Sphingobium yanoikuyae: one gene and its partner. The protein of the gene in region 2 binds, or shares a complex with, the protein of the main gene of each other region. Links are inferred from orthologs where the notes say so. Each region holds a gene or a part of one and is shown on either strand. Other genes may lie near its edges.

Region 1 (8,125 bases), 450 kb from region 2 along the record:
CTGATAGGGGGCGTCGCCCAGGCCCTGCGCCTTTTCGAACATCGCGCTCTGGTTGGCGAAGAACTGTTCCGACAGCGGATAGTAGATGTCCTTGCCGCCGCAACGGGCCAGCAGCGCCGTCGTGATGTCGATCGGGTCGCGGACATAGACGCGGAATTCGTAGCTGATCTTGCCGCTATCGACCATCGCCTTCAGTTCTTCCGACGATTCATGGGCGAAGTCGCGGCAGTGGCTGCAGGTGAAGGAGCCATATTCGACCAGCTTCAGCTTGGCATTGGGATTGCCCATCACGAAATTGCCCTCGGGCGTTTCGGCGACGGTTTCCGACCAGCTGGTGCCGGCGGGCGCGGACACGGCGGCGATCGGCGCGGCGGAGGTTGCATTGCCCTCATCCTTCTTGCCGCAACCGGCAAGCGTCAGGGACAGGGCGATAAGGGCAAGGCCGGACAGGACTTTCACGACGGGCGACGCTCCGAATTATGGATAGTTGGGGACGGTTTAGATCAGCGGGCGGCTGCGGGCAATGCGGCCTTGAGCAACTCCCAGGTCGATCCCTGGACCAGCGTGCCGTTGACGACGAAGCCGGGCGTGCCGGTGATCTTGACCTTGTTCCACGCCTCGTCGGTCATCGCCAGGATCGCCTTTTCCGATGCCGGGTCGGCGATGCAGGCGTCGAGCTGCGCATTGGTGAAGCCGCGCTTGTTCATCAGCGCATAAAGGCCGGTCTTCTGGCCGATATCGCGCAGCGCCGCCTTCTGCTCGGTCGGCTTGGCGGCACCCTTGTCATAGGCCATGATCTGCTCCATCCAGGCATCCTGGTTGGCGAACAGCGCCTCATGATTGCCCATGAAGCGCTTGGCGCCGCCGCAGCGGGCCAGCAGCGCGGCGGTCAGGTCATATTTGTCGCGCACCGCGTTGCGCACTTCGGCGCTGACCTTGCCGCCCTTCACATAATCGGCCTTCAGCGATGCACTCGCGTCATTCACGAAATGGGCGCAGTGGCTGCAGGTATAGCTGACATATTCGACCAGCTTGGTCGGCGCGGCGGGGTTGCCCATGACATGGCCGCCGATCGGCGAACGCACCACCTGCGCGACCCAGTTGGGCGCGGCGGCGACGGCGATGGCGGGAACGGCGATCAGGGCAAGCAGGGAAAGGCGGAACTTGGTCATGGGGCAGTCCTAAGGCATCGCCCCGGACGGGGCGGGTTGCATCAACCGATCTTGGGCAGGCCATTCGAATTCGCAAGCCCCTGTGCCAGCGATTCGAGGACTTTGCGCAATTCCGGATCACCGATGTCGCGCAGGGAATCCCCCAGCTCGACCGGAATGGGTTTGAGGTTTCGGGGCGGCGGGCGCCGCTCGACCGGTGCGGGACCGACCATGCCCTGCTTCATCGCCACCTTGGCGACGGCGGCATAGCCGAAGAAGCGGTTCACCCGCTCGATGATGTCGGGCAGCGCATGCTGGATCATCGGCGCATGGCCGCTCATCACGGTGAGTTGCAGCGTGCCGCCCGATTTCTGGCCGACCGGGAAGCGGATCGATTCGGGCGCGGTGATCGCGGCATAGTCGGCGCCGACGATATCGTTCCAGCGGGTAACGATGCTCGACTGGACGAAACCGAACTTGCGGAATGCGGTGCGGCCGATTTCCGGCATCAGATCGGCGATCGCGCGCGGCGCACCCGTGCGGGGGCGCTCGGCCGGCGGCGCGGCGCGGCTCGTCTTTTTCGCGGTCGGGGGGCGTTCCGTCATGGCGCGCTACATGGCATAGGGCCGCCATGCGCGTCGAGATGTCGGGTTCAAAAATCGCACGGGATCTGCTGGCCCATTATGACGTCCATGCCCGGCGCCTGCCCTGGCGCGCGCCGCCGGGCGCCAATGCGGCCGATCCCTATCATGTCTGGCTGTCCGAAGTGATGCTGCAACAGACCACGGTCGCGGCGGTCGGCCCCTATTTCGAGAAATTCACGGTCCGCTGGCCGACGGTGGAGGATCTGGCCGCCAGCGCCGACGCCGATCTGATGGCCGCCTGGGCGGGGCTGGGCTATTATGCCCGTGCCCGCAACCTGCTGGCCTGCGCCCGCGCCGTGGTGGCCGACCATGGCGGCCGCTTCCCCGATACCGAAGACGCATTGCGCGCCCTGCCGGGCCTGGGCGCCTATACCGCCGCTGCCGTTGCCGCGATCGCCTTTGGCCAGCGCGCCGTGGTGGTCGATGCCAATGTCGAGCGGGTGGTCGCCCGCCTGTTCGCGATAGCGACGCCCTTGCCCGCCGCCCGGCCGGAAATACGCGCGGCGGCCGACAGCATCACGCCGGACCTGCGCGCCGGTGATTTTGCCCAGGCGATGATGGACCTGGGCGCCACCATCTGCACGGCGCGCAATCCCGCCTGCGGCATCTGCCCGCTGCGTCAGGATTGCGCGGCGGTGCGCACTGCCGATCCTGCCGCCTTCCCGGTCAAGGCGCCGAAAAAGGCCAAGCCCCATCGCCTCGGCCATGCCTGGTGGATCGAACGGAGCGACGGCCAGGTCTGGCTGGTGCGTCGCCCGGACAAGGGATTGCTGGGCGGCATGCGCGCGCTGCCCAGTTCCGACTGGAATGCTGCGCCTGACGCCACGCCGCCCTTCGTCGCGCAGTGGCAGACCATCGATCCGCCGGTCGCCCATGTCTTCACCCATTTCTCGCTGGCGCTCAGCGTCCACACTACCCATGTGGGGCTGGACCATGTGCCGGCGGGCGCGGGCGAATGGTGGCCGCGCGACCGGATCGGCGAGGCGGGGCTACCCACCCTGTTTGCGCGGGCAGCCGATGCGGCGATGAAGGAGATGACGGACGATGCACGGAACTGACCCCCAAGCGCATGGCCTGCCCGGTTTCGTCGGCGGCACGCTCGACCGGGTCGACCATATCCGCAGCAATCCCGCGCTCCATGCGCAGGCCTTTGCCGCGTCCAATGCCCGGCTGCTGATCCTCGAAGGGCTGGAGCCGGTGACCGACGATCATGGCCTGGCCCTGGCGCCGCTCGGTCCCGACGCCCGGATCGAGCAGCATGTGCTGCTCGGCGTCGATCTGCAGGATCGCCCGATCTTCGCCCATCTGGTCGAGACGCTGGAACAGGGGCCCAACGCGACGCCGCGATCGCGTGGCCTCGCCGATCTCGTCTCCGCGTCCGACGTTGCGCTCTACGGCACCGCGCGCAGCCTCGTCTTCTGGCATGCCCGCCACCGTTTCTGCTCGGTTTGCGGCGCGCCGACCCATGCGCACAAGGCCGGCTGGGCGCGGCGCTGCGAATCCTGCGCTTCCGAACATTTCCCGCGCGTCGACCCGGTCTCGATCATGCTCGCCGAACATCAGGGCCGTGTCCTGCTCGGCCGCCAGCATAGCTGGCCGCCCGGCCGCTATTCCGCGCTCGCCGGCTTCATCGAGCCGGGCGAGACGGTCGAGGAAGCGGTCGCGCGCGAACTGAAGGAGGAAGCCGGCATCACGGTCCATTCGGTCCGCTATGTGATGAGCCAGCCCTGGCCCTTCCCGTCCTCGCTGATGATCGCCTGTGTCGCCCAGTGCGACGATCCCGCGCTGACCCTGGACGAGACCGAGATCGAACATGCCTTCTGGTGCGATGCCGATGGCGTCGCCGCCGCGCTGGCGGGCGATCCCGACGCGCCCTTCCTGGCGCCGCCGCGTATGGCGGTCGCCTGGCACCTGCTCGACCATTGGCTGCGCGGCGCGGTTGCCCCGTCCGACGCAAGGGCGTAAGGCCCGGCTTCGTCTTCACTACAGGATCGACCTCCCCTTATGCTCAGCCTCGAAGAAGCCCAGTCGCGCGCGCAGGATCTGGTGACGGCGGCGCGCAAGGCGGGGGCGGACGCGGCCGACGCCATCTATGCCTGCAACGCCTCGACCACGGTGGCGGTGCGGCTTGGTGCGCTGGAGGATGTCGAACGGTCCGAGGGGGAGGAGATCGGCCTGCGCGTCTTCATCGGCCAGCGCTCGGCCAGCATTTCCGCGTCGGACATGAACCCGGCGACGCTCGCCACGCTGATCGATCGCAGCATCGCCATGGCGCGCGAAGCGCCGGAAGATCCCTATGCCGGCCTGGCGCCGGAGGATCGCCTGCTCAGGAAGCGCGCGCCCTCGCTCGACCTGGTCGACGAGGAAGAGCCTGAACCCGCCGCGCTGCGCGAACGCGCGCTGATCGCGGAAGAAGCGGCGCGCAGCATCCCCGGCATCACCAACAGCGAAGGCGGCGGCGCCGCCAGCGGCCGCAGCCAGGTCGCGCTTGCCACCAGCCATGGCTTTGCCGGCGCCTATGCCGCGACCAATCATTCGACCTGGGCCAGCGTGCTCGCGGGCAGCGGCGCCGACATGCAGCGCGACCATGCCAGCCATGCCAGCCGCCATCTCAAGGATCTGGACGATGCCGAAGCGGTCGGCATACGCGCCGGCCAGCGCGCGGTCGCCCGACTCAATCCGGGCAAGGTGGAAAGCGGCGTCATGCCGGTCATCTTCGATCCGCGCATCGGCTCCAGCCTGGTCGGTCATCTGATCGGCGGCATGGTCGGCCCGGCGATCGCCCGCCGCTCCAGCTTCCTGCTGGACTCGCTGGGCGAAACATTGTTCGACAGCAAGATCACGGTCATCGATGATCCGCTGCTGCTGCGCGGCCTGCGCTCGCGCCCGTTTGACGGCGAAGGGCTGCCGGTCGAGCGCCGCGCGCTGATCGAGGATGGCGTGCTGACCGGCTGGCTGATGGACAGCGCCTCGGCCCGCCAGCTTGGCCTGGAACCCACCGGCCATGCCAGCCGGGGCGGCGCCGGTGCGCCGGGCGCGGGCATCACCAATGTCCATATGGAAGCGGGCAGCCTGTCGGTCGGCGAACTGATGGCCGATGTGAAGCGCGGCATCTATGTCACCGAACTGATCGGCATGGGCGTCAATGGCGTCACCGGCGACTATAGCCGCGGCGCCGCCGGCTTCCTGATCGAAAATGGCGCGGTCGGCCCGGCCGTGTCCGAAATCACCATCGCCGGCAATCTGAAGGACATGTTCCGCACCCTTGTGCCGGCCAATGACCTGATGTTCCGCTATGCCATGAACGTGCCGACCCTGCGCGTCGACGGGATGACCGTTGCCGGCGGCTGAGCCTCTGTTGCCGGCCGTCGTCGCGGCGGTCACCGATGCGGCCGATCGCGCGCTGGCGCTATGGGCCGATGGCGAAACGCGCGTGCGCCAGTGGGAAAAGGTGCCCGGCCATCCGGTCTGCGAGGCGGACCTGGAAATCGACGTCATGCTGCGCGAACGGCTGGCGGCGATCGATCCGCAGGCCGGCTGGCTGTCGGAGGAGACAGCCGATACCGTGCATCGCCTGGGCGTATCGCGTGTCTGGGTGGTCGATCCGATCGACGGCACCCGCGACTATCTGCGCGGCCGGCCCGGCTGGGCGGTCTCCGTCGCCCTGGTCGAGGATGGCGCGGTCAGGCTCGGCATTCTAGCGGCGCCCGCGCGCAAGGAATTGTGGATTGCGCAGGCCGGGCAGGGGGCGACCCGCAATGGCGTGCCGCTCCATGCCGGCAATCGCACCATGTTGCCTGGCGCCCGCGTGCCCGCCGATCAGCTGCCGCGCGCCGACCGCGATCTCGTCACCGTGGACAAGCCCAACAGCATCGCGCTGCGCATGGCGATGGTCGCCGCCGATGAGGCCGATCTGGTCGCCACCGTGCGCTGGGGCAATGAATGGGATGTCGCCGCCTCCGCCCTGATCGCGCAGGAGGCCGGCGCCATCGTCACCGACGCGCTGGGCGATCCGCTCGCCTTCAACCGGCCCCAGCCGGTCGCCTTCGGCCTGCTCTGCGCGGCGCCGGGCATCCATGCGGCCGCCGCCGCCCGCCTCGCGCCGCGCGCGAAGGAAATATTGGGCAAGGCCTGATCAGCCGCCGGTGCAGGCCTTCACCGTCTGGGCGGGCAGCACCTCTTTCAGTCTAGCCCGCACGACATCGGCCCAGATGCGGTAACCGGCCGGGTTCATATGCACCTTGTCTGCCTGATAATTGTCGCCCAGCTTGCCGTCCTTCAGCAGTGGCGTGGTGATGTCGGCATAATGGACATTCTGCATGTGCGGGATCAGCCGCCGGGTCGCATCATTATAGATTTGCTGCTGCGGAAAGATCGCCCAGCGCCCCGGACTGGGCTTCACCGACAGGATGATGACCGGCACATTGCCCAGCATGTCGCTGCGCATCTCCAGGAAGCGGGCCATATCGTGGAAGATCGGCCGTAGCTGTCGCCCGCCCGCCAGATCATTCTCGCCGGCATAGAGGATGATCGCCGCCGGTTTTGGCGTTCCCGGCTCGATATTGGCGAAACGCGGCAATATCTCGTTGAAGGTGGCGCTGTTGATGCCGCGATTATGCGCGACCCAGGGCGCCATATCCTGCTCCAGGCTGGTCCAGCGCTTGATCGACGAACTGCCCACGAACCACAGGGCGCATGGCCCTTCGCGCCCCTGCCCGTCCGGCAGGGTCTGGCTGGCATCGCGATAATGGGTGAAGGCGAACCAGCCCCCGACGATCACGCAAAAAATCGACAGGGCCAGCAGACGCTTGCCCAAAGCTGTATCCAGTCTCTGCAAGATGATGGCGACCCTCCTGCTAATGGCCGAAGTCTAAACGATATTTTCCTTAAGAAAAGATGGCTGCGACGGAATGATGCCATTGCGGATTTTAAGAGCTTGGCAATATTGTGACGCTATCGTTTCGATGGCAAATTTTGCGAGCATATCGTGACCAAGAACCCGTCGATCGACCTGCTGAAAGGCTTGCTGATCCTGCTCGTCATGGGCGGGCACGCGATGGAATTGACGCATCAGCAGCATGTCCTGCTGTGGATCGGCTCGGGTTTCCGCATGCCGCTGATGATCGGCATTTCCGGCTATCTGCTCAACGTCACGCGCACCCGCTCCATGCCGACGGGCGAGATGTTCAGCCGCTATGGCCGGCGCATGCTGCTGCCCTGGGCGGTGGCGATGCTCGTCTACTGGCTCGCCAGTGGCGGCCTGCTTTCCTGGCAGACCCCGCTCGACCTGCTGCTGCGTCCGCCCTTCCATCTCTGGTATGTGCCGGCGCTGTTCCTGTTGATCCTGGTGACCCGGTTGCTACCACTTTCACCGCTTGTGCTGCTGGCGATCGGCACGCCCGTCAGCCTGGCCACCATGTATAGTTTCGGCCTCGACCATGGTGCAGTGGGCGGCAGCCTGTTGTCGCCCGACAGCCGTTTCCTGCGCTACCCCGTCTATTTCTTCTTCGGCATGCTGATGGCCGAACGGGGCATGCCCAAACGCTATCTGTGGCCCGTGCTGCTGGTCGGGGCGCTGGGGCTGTTCTGGTGGTCGGATCTTTATGGCACCGGCAATGCGCTTGCCTTCGTGCCCGCCCGCTTGCTCATGTGTCTGGCGCTGATTGCGCTGCTGCCCAGCATCTCGGCGGTGCGCCTGCATTTCGGCCCGATCAACAGGATCGGGCGCGAAAGCCTGTTCTTCTATCTCTGGCATCCGCTGGTGATGGGGCTGGTGGCGATGCTCGACCCGCATGGCGCCGTCATCCTCGCTGGTGCGGTGCTGCTGCTCTACATCGCCAGCGCGCTTGCGGGGCAGGGGCGATTGCCGCCCCTGTTGCTGGGCGCAGTGCCGCAACGCAGGCCGGCCCCGGTCGCCATGCAACCGGAACCGGTCACGGCTTAGATCTTGCCATATTTCGCTTCGAAGCCGGCAATGTCGCCGGCGGCGAGATATTTGGCCTGGTCGATCCACTGGTCGCGGACCGGCCGCCCCTTGAAATTGCCCAGCTTCGCGTCGATCGCGGCGATGTCGCTGTCGCTCCAGCCGGCGATCTGGGCATAGCGGGTAACGCCCAACTCGGTCAGCAATGCGCCCAGCTTGGGGCCAACGCCCTTCAGCTTCAGCAGGTCGTCGGCGCCATCGGCCGGTGCCGCGACGGCAGGCGATGACGGGATCGGCGCCGGCGTCGGTTCGATCACAGGCGCGGGCGCAGGCGCTTCCTCGACCACCGGCTCGACCGCGACCGGCTCGGCGACCACGGGCTCGGCGACCGGCACCGGATCGGGCGT
Region 2 (8,232 bases):
AACGGGAGGGGTAGCGAGACTTGCGCGCGCAGCGCGTTAGTCGCAGCGGGGTGGGCTATCGCGACGTCCAGCCCACCCCCTTGATGGGAGTCACGCGCCTCCCATCAACCCCTCCCGCCTGCGGGAGGGGGAACAGGTCCGCTTCTGGTCGTACCCGGCCCATTGAACTCGACCCGCTGCCTGCCCTGGGGATAAAAATAGGGCCGGTACTTTCGTACCGACCCCAAGGCATGTTCGCAGGAGGAACAAGGTGAGGCGGGCGGGCCGTGTCCCGGTCGGGCGGCCCGCCCTGCCAATCTCAGTAGTTGTAGGCGCGCTCGCCATGCTCGCCGAGGTCGAGGCCTTCATATTCGACCTCCTGGCTGACCCGCAGGCCGGTGATGGCCTTGGCGATGAAGATGGCGATGGCGGTGCCGATCGAGGCCCAGATGATGGTCACGACAACCGCTTCGATCTGGACGAGCAGCTTGGCGCCGATTTCATAGTCCGCCGCGCCGGGGCCGCCGAGGGCGGGCGAGTAGACGATGGCGGTACCGATGGCGCCGATCATGCCGCCGATGCCGTGGATGCCGAAGGCGTCCAGGCTGTCGTCATAGCCAAGCTTGGGCTTGAGCACGGTGACGGCATAGAAGCAGACGATCGAGGCAACAGCGCCCAGCACGATCGCACCGAACGGGCCCGAGTTGCCGGCGGCCGGGGTGACCGCGACGAGGCCGGCGATGACGCCCGAGCAGAAGCCCAGGGCCGACGCCTTGTGGCCATTGACGCGTTCGATCAGCATCCAGAACAGGCCGCCCGATGCGGTGGCGACGAAGGTGTTGATCATGGCGAGCGCGGCCGAACCATTGGCTTCCAGCGCCGAGCCGGCGTTGAAGCCGAACCAGCCGGCCCACAGCAGGCCGGTGCCGACCGCAGTCAGCGTCAGGCTGTGTGGCGCCATCGGTTCCTTGGGATAGCCGATACGCTTGCCCAGGATGATCGCGGCGACCAGCGCCGAGACGCCGGCGTTGATGTGAACGACGGTGCCGCCCGCGAAATCGAGCGCGCCGGCCTTGAAGAAATAGCCCGAAGCCGCCCAGACCATGTGCGCGATCGGGAAATAGACGATCGTCAGCCAGATGGCGGCGAACACCATCACGGCCGAGAATTTGATGCGTTCGACCACCGAACCCAGCACCAGCGCAACGGTGATCGCGGCGAAGGTCATCTGGAAGCAGACGAAGACATATTCCGGAATCTCGACGCCGGCGGTGAAGGTCGCGGCCTGCGAAGCGGGCGTGATGCCCTTCAGGAACGCCTTGTCGAAGGTCGAGACGACGTTGGAGAGGCCGCTGGTATAATCGGGGCCGAAGGCCATCGAATAACCGTACATGACCCAGATCAGCATGGCGAGGCAGGCGGCGGCGCCGATCTGCGTCATCACCGACAGCATGTTCTTGCTGCGGGCAAGGCCGCCATAGAACAGGGCGAGGCCCGGCAGGATCATCAGGAAGACGAGGATGGTGGACGTCATCATCCAGGCAACGTCGCCCTTGTCCACGGTCGCGGCCGGCGCGGCCGCGTCCTGTGCCCAAGCGGGCAGCGCGGCGAACAGCGAAAGGCCGGTGGCCCCCAGCGCGCCGCAGAGTTTCTTCGAAAAGGTCATTATTCCCCCCTTCTTACAGCGCGGTTTCGCCGGTTTCGCCGGTGCGGATGCGCACGGCCTGGCCGACATCGAGGACGAAGATCTTGCCATCGCCGATCGCGCCCGAATTGGCGGCGGCCTGCGTCGCTTCCACCACGCGCGGCGCGAGGTCGTCGTCGCAGACCACCTCGATCTTGATCTTGGGAACCATGTTGGTGGAATATTCGGCGCCGCGATAGATTTCGGTCTGGCCCTTCTGGCGACCAAAGCCCTTCACTTCGCTGACCGTCATACCGGCGATGCCAAGCGAGGAAAGAGCCTCGCGGACATCGTCAAGCTTGAACGGCTTGATGATAGCCATGACAAGTTTCATGTCGCCCCCTTATTTGGTGTGCGGCGACATACCAGCAAGAGGCGTGCCAATTTGCTAATGACGCATTAACGCGGGATTTCCACTAGGGGAGATTGTTGCGCCGCCGAAAAAATGTGCAGATGCACGGCCATGCCTAAAAAATAGGCATGTTCCCGCCTACCATTGCGATCCTTCGGCGACCGCTGCCGCTTCGGCGGGCAGGGTGGTGCGACCAAGGGCAGTGTTGCGATGGGGGAAACGGCCGAAGCGCGCGATGGTTGCATGATGCTGGCGGGCGAAATCGAGCGACCGGGCGTCGCCGGTCCCTTCGAACAGGGAGAGCGACAGTTCCTGATCGGCCAGATCCTCGCTATGCTGGAAGGGCATGTAGAAGAAGAGCCGGCCCGCCCCGCCAATCTGGATGTCATAGCCCAGCGCGATGGCGCCGCGCGCCACCTCGCGAGCGATCGGGTCGGTGGCAAAGGCCTGGGCCTTGCCGCGGAACATGTTGCGGGGCAGCTGGTCGAACAGCAGCACGGCGGCCAGCGCATCGTCGGCGCGGTCAAGGAAGCTTTCGGCCGGAAGCGTCCGCTTCTCGCTCCACAGGACGGCGAAGCGGTCGATGCAATGCTGGTCCAGTGCCGGATCATGGCTGTACCAGCCTTCATCGCCAACCTGGTTGAACCAGAAGTCGAGCAGGGCCGCCGCCCAGTCGGCGGTCACGGCGTCATGGCTGTCGGTCAGCATGTTCATACGCAAAATACGTGTTGATCGCCGCCCGGTTCCTCGGCCCATGGCGGCGGCGGGTCGGGTGACCGCGCCGCCATGGCAGGAGCCGCCATGGCAGGAATGGGATCAGGCGGCGGTACCGCCGACAGTCAGCCCATCCATCAGCAGGGTCGGCTGGCCGACACCGGCCGGCACGCTCTGCCCACCCTTGCCGCACATGCCGATGCCTTCGTCGAGCGCCCAATCGTTGCCGATGCCGATCACCTTGGTCAGCGCGGTCGGGCCGTCGCCGATCAGGGTCGCGCCCTTGATCGGATCACCGATCTTGCCATTTTCGACCTTGTAGGCCTCGGTGCAGGAGAAGACGAACTTGCCCGAGACGATGTCGACCTGGCCGCCGCCAAAGCTCTTGGCGAAGATGCCCGACTTGACGCGCGACAGCAGCTCTTCCGGATTGTCCTGGCCACCCTTGATGAAGGTGTTGGTCATGCGCGGCATCGGCGCATGGGCATAGGATTCGCGGCGACCATTGCCGGTCGGCGCGACGCCCATCAGCCGGGCGTTGAGGCGATCCTGCATATAGCCCTTGAGGATGCCGTCCTCGATCAGGATATTTTCCTGCGTCGGCGTGCCTTCATCATCGATCGAGAGCGAGCCGCGGCGATCGAGGATGCTGCCATCGTCGACCACGGTGACGCCCGGCGCAGCGACGCGCTGGCCGATCCGGCCGGAAAAGGCGCTGGTGCCCTTGCGGTTGAAATCGCCTTCCAGGCCATGGCCGATCGCTTCATGGACCAGCACGCCCGGCCAGCCGGGGCCGAGCAGCACGGTCATTTCGCCGGCGGGGGCGGCGACCGAGCGGAGATTGACCTGGGCCTGGGCCAGCGCCTCGTCGATGGCGCGGTTCCAGATCTTGGGGTCCATCACATGATCATAGAGATAGCGGCCGCCAATGCCGAACACGCCGGTTTCGCGCCGGCCATTTTCCTCCAGGATGACCGAGACGTTGAGGCGGACGAGCGGGCGGATGTCGCTGGCGGTGAAACCGTCGGCGCGGACGATCTCGATCACCGACCAACTGCCGGCTAGGCTCACCGAAACCTGGGCGACGCGCGGGTCGCGGGCGCGGGCGGCGGCGTCGATCGCGGCGCACAAGGTCACCTTCTCGGCGAAGGGCACCAGCTCCAGCGGATTGGCGTCGGTATAGAGGTGGCGATTGGTGCGCTGGGGCGGCGGGGCGGGCTGGCCCTTGGCCGGATCGAGCAGGGTCAGCGTCTGCGCCGCCTTGGCGATGGCCGCTTCGCTGAGGTCATTGGCATGGGCAAAGCCGGTCATCTCGCCCGAAACGCCGCGCAGGCCGAAGCCCGCATCGGTCGAATAATCGGCGGTCTTGAGGCGACCATCGTCGAAGCCGAAGCTCTCGCTGGCGCGATATTGGAGGTAGAGCTCGCCATCGTCGCAGGCCGAAAGCGCCTGTGCGGTCAGGCGGCGCGCGCCATCGGGATCGAGCAGGCCCGGACGATAGAGCAGGCCGCGGGCATCAGTGAATTGCGAAGCGAGATCGGTCATGCCGCCCGATATAGGCGCGGCATGACGGATGCCCAATGGAAATTTTAGAGAGCCTTAGAGGCTAGCGCCCGAGGCGATGTCCGGCTTGTTGCCGATTTCACCATTGTCGGCAACGCCGCCGGCCAGCACGAAGCGGCGATCGCAATAGCCGCAATCGACATAGCCATGCTCGTCAATTTCCAGGAAGACGCGCGGATGGCCAAGGGCGGCGGGAATGTCACCCGAACCGTCGCAGGAGACGCGGGACTTGGTGACTCGGATGATTTCGGGCGGCTGGATCATGGGAGGCGGAATTAGCAGCGGTGACGCGGCGCCGCAATATCTGGCAGCGCGTGATTACATCAGCGGATAGCGGGGCTGGGTGCAGCCGGCGTCGGCGGGGGACTTTGCCGCGATCCTTGCGCTTGAAGCCTTGGCTTGCCAGTCGGCACAATTGCCGACCGCCATCACCGCGAAGGGCGACAGCATCAGCAATATCGGCGCGACGGAGCCGCCAAGGAAGAAGCTGATCGGCATGGTGGCAAGGATGCCGGAACCATGCTTGCTGCAGGATGAATGTTACGGGTGCGGATCGGGGCTGGTTTTGCCTGGATGGCTAAGCCCTTCGCCGTCGCTCGGGAGTTTCGCCGGAAGCCGTCGGCCGGACGTCCCATATCCGATGCCCTCGCAGCATAGCTGCTCGGAGTTTTGCGGCCGCCCGTCCCCCGGACGGGCTCTAAAGGCCGCAAAACTGGTGGGCGATGACGGGCTCGAACCGCCGACATTCTCGGTGTAAACGAGACGCTCTACCAACTGAGCTAATCGCCCCCATGGGGTGCGGGCGCTTCTAGATTTTTTTGGGCGCGGGTCAAGCGGCCTTTATCCGATGGGGTAGATCAGTGCGCGCGATAGCGATGGCTGGCGCCGAACCAGCGGATCAACTGGTCAGCCGCGTCGTCGGCGAGCGCGATGAAGATGCGGCGACCGTCATGCGGATCGGCACGGCGTTCGACCAGGGCCTTGTCCGTCAATGTGCGAATCCAGCGCAGCGCCGTGGTCGGCGGCACGGCGGAGGCGATGCAGAGGCTGGAGACCGAGACATGGGCCTGTTCCAGCCGGGCGGCGAGCAGGTCGAGCATCATGTCCCAGGCCGGATCGGCGAACAGGTCGCCCGGCAGGAAATCGGCGCGCAGCCGGCGGGCGCGCAGCAGGTCGCGGACCTGGGCGGCGGTGACGGAGGCGGTTTCCGCCATGGTGGCCGCTCCGATCGTGGCCATGGCCGGCATGGCGGTATAGCCGCCCTGGCGGTCGGCGATGCGCGCGGGCATGTCGAACGCGGGGAGCGTAGGGCGCGGCCGATCGGTCAGGGCCTCGATCGTGCGAGCGAGGCGGCTGACTTCCTCGCTCAGCCGCTGCAACCGGTTGCCGTCGCTTTCATGGGTGGCGTCGTGCAGATTATGGGGGAGCGCGTCGCTGTGCGCGGCGGCGAGCAGGGCGGCGGCGATGTCGCCATTGTCGGGACTGCACAGCAACTGGGTCTGCGGACTGCGCATGCAGGCATAGGCCGTGTCGAGTGTCTCGATCCCGGCGAGCAGGACCACCGCCATGCGATTCTGAATCGCGATCGTCTCGACCTGGACGATCAGCCGTTCGAGCAACGGATCAGGCTGGTGGCAGAGCAGCAGCACGACGTCGCAGCCCACCTGCATGTCGAGCCGGGCGGCGGCCTGGCCGAGCGGCACGGTGCCGAGCAGGCGCAGGCCGGCGGCATCGGCCAGCATGGCGGCATCGTCGAACCATTCGTCATCGGCAACGATCAGCAGCCCACGCCGGTCATCCGGCGCGGCATAGGGGCTATCATGATCGGTCGAGAAGGGATCGGCCATCACCACGCAATCTCCCGTGCCTGTTATGTTCCGCAGCTTAGCCGCTTGCCCACCGGGCGCAGCCGGCGCTGACTCCATAATGGCGCAAATGCACGGGGCTGTCGTGATGGCCGTCACGCACCCACGATATCGGGGGGAATGCGGAAACGAAAAGGGCGCCGGCTGATGCGGGCGCCCTGTTCTGCCTATTCGATCCGAAATGGACTCATTTCGTCGCAGGTCAGACCGCGGTGCGGCGGGCGAAGTCGATATAGAGTTCGCGCAGCCGGGTCGCGACCGGGCCGGGCGTGCCGTCACCGACCGGCTGGCCGTCGATTTTGACGATCGAGAGGCAGAAGGTCGAGGCGCTGGTCATGAAGGCTTCCTTGGCGGCGAGCGCTTCGGCGAGGGTGAAGGGGCGGCGGATGACGGCGATGCCGCTTTCTTCCGCAAGGGCGGTGAGCGCCGCGCCGGTGCAGCCGGCCAGCACCGACTGGCTGTAGGGGCGGGTGACGATGCCTTCGTCGGTGACGATGAAGGCGGTGGAGGAGGCGCCTTCGGTGATGAAGCCATCCTCGATCATCCAGGCTTCCTGCGCGCCGGCTTCCTTGGCCGCCATCTTGGCCATGGCCTGGGCGAGCAGGCCCACGCTCTTGATGTCGCGCCGCGCCCAGCGCAGGTCGGCCATGGTGGCGACCGCGACGCCGGTCCTGGCGGCGGGCACATCAAGGAAGGTCTTGTCCTGGACGAACATGAACAGGGTCGGTTGTAACCCGGCTGGCGGGATGAAGTCGCGGGTGACATCGGCGCCGCGGGTGATCTGGAGATAGACCAGTCCTTCGCCAAGGCCATTATGGGCGACCAGCGCCTTCTGCGCCGCCTCGATCTCGTCCAGGGTCAGCGGCAGGGTGATGCCGATTTCGGTGCAGGAACGTTCCAGCCGGGCGAGATGGCTGGCGCTGTCGACCAGCCGGCCATCGATCACGGCCGCCACCTCATAAATGCCGTCGGCGAACAGGAAGCCGCGATCGAGCGGGGAGATGCGGACGTCTTCGAGCGGCAGAAACTGGCCGTTGAGATAGGCGACGGACATGGCGGCGGGCGATCCTTGGTCTGGTGATTTACGCCGCCGCTTTTGCCGCCGCGGCGGCTGGGGTCAAGGCAGCGAAATAGGATTTGCTCCGCTTAACTTCGCATATTTCCCGCACATTGTGACATTATCTTGCGCTGCCTTGATCCTATCGGAAAGTCAGGGGATGGCAGCGCCGATGATAGGGGAAAGGGCCGCTGTAGGACAGGCTCAGGCGGCCTTGCCCTTGAGCGCCTTTTGCCGGCGGCGCTGGACCGAGGAGCCGATGCCCATGGATTCGCGATATTTGGCGACGGTGCGGCGGGCGATGTCCATGCCCTTGGCGCGCAGCAGGTCGACCAATGTGTCGTCGGAGAGGATGGCATGGGCCTCCTCCGCGCCGATCAGTGCCTTGATATGGCTCTTCACGGCCTCGGCCGAGACGGCGCCGTCGCCATCCGCCGCCGCGACGCCGCTGGTGAAGAAATATTTGAGTTCATAGAGGCCGCGCGGGCAGGAGAGATATTTGTTCGAGGTGACGCGGCTGACGGTCGATTCATGCATTTCGATCGCGTCGGCGACCGCGCGCAGCGTCAGCGGCTTGAGATAAGCGACGCCGTTGCGGAAGAAATCCTCCTGCTGGCGGACGATCTCGCTCGCCACCTTGATGATCGTCTTCTGCCGCTGGTCGAGCGCCTTCACCAGCCAGTTGGCGCTGGCGAGGCAGTCGGCCAGCCAGGCCTTGCTCGCCTTGTCCTGCGGGCCGCCGGCCAGTTCGACATAATAGGTGCGGTTGACCAGCACGCGCGGCAGGGTGGCGCTGTTGACCTCTATGCCCCAGCCCTCGCGGGTGCGGCTGACGAACAGGTCGGGCGTGATCGGTGTCGCGCTGTCGCTGGCGAAGCGCAGGCCGGGCTTGGGATCATAGCCGCGCAGTTCGCGGATCATGTCGGCCAGATCCTCCTCATCCACGCCGCAGATACGGCGCAGCTGGGGCAGGGCGCCCTTGGCCAGCAGGTCGAGATTGGCGAGCAGCCGCTGGATG

The links.
Region 1: the proteins of tldD (region 2) and U0025_RS20100 are in contact, whole or in part, in a solved structure (PDB 5NJ9), measured with the Escherichia coli proteins. The link is inferred for Sphingobium yanoikuyae from one-to-one orthologs.

Annotation. Positions count from the first base shown.
Region 1 is NZ_CP139979.1:4,326,749-4,334,873, forward strand. What follows is about bases 3,145-5,972. They hold U0025_RS20100 (TldD/PmbA family protein), read left to right. Parts: upstream 3,145-3,799; coding sequence 3,800-5,146; downstream 5,147-5,972. Other genes in these bases: nudC (NAD(+) diphosphatase), read left to right, coding at 3,145-3,760; U0025_RS20105 (3'(2'),5'-bisphosphate nucleotidase CysQ), read left to right, coding at 5,133-5,930; U0025_RS20110 (GDSL-type esterase/lipase family protein), read right to left, coding at 5,931-5,972. Also shown: U0025_RS20075 (thioredoxin domain-containing protein), read right to left, coding at 1-459; U0025_RS20080 (thioredoxin domain-containing protein), read right to left, coding at 504-1,172; U0025_RS20085 (DUF721 domain-containing protein), read right to left, coding at 1,214-1,756; U0025_RS20090 (A/G-specific adenine glycosylase), read left to right, coding at 1,783-2,853; more of nudC, read left to right, coding at 2,840-3,144; more of U0025_RS20110, read right to left, coding at 5,973-6,611; U0025_RS20115 (acyltransferase family protein), read left to right, coding at 6,783-7,739; U0025_RS20120 (hypothetical protein), read right to left, coding at 7,736-8,125.
Region 2 is NZ_CP139979.1:4,774,056-4,782,287, forward strand. The notes cover bases 2,054-4,988. They hold tldD (metalloprotease TldD), read right to left. Parts: upstream 4,275-4,988; coding sequence 2,832-4,274; downstream 2,054-2,831. Other genes in these bases: U0025_RS22215 (DUF924 family protein), read right to left, coding at 2,154-2,729; U0025_RS22225 (zinc-finger domain-containing protein), read right to left, coding at 4,329-4,556; U0025_RS22230 (hypothetical protein), read right to left, coding at 4,611-4,790. Also shown: U0025_RS22205 (ammonium transporter), read right to left, coding at 299-1,645; U0025_RS22210 (P-II family nitrogen regulator), read right to left, coding at 1,659-1,997; U0025_RS22240 (helix-turn-helix domain-containing protein), read right to left, coding at 5,150-6,139; U0025_RS22245 (D-amino-acid transaminase), read right to left, coding at 6,360-7,211; rpoN (RNA polymerase factor sigma-54), read right to left, coding at 7,419-8,232. UniProt on the Escherichia coli protein: Metalloprotease involved in CcdA degradation. Suppresses the inhibitory activity of the carbon storage regulator (CsrA).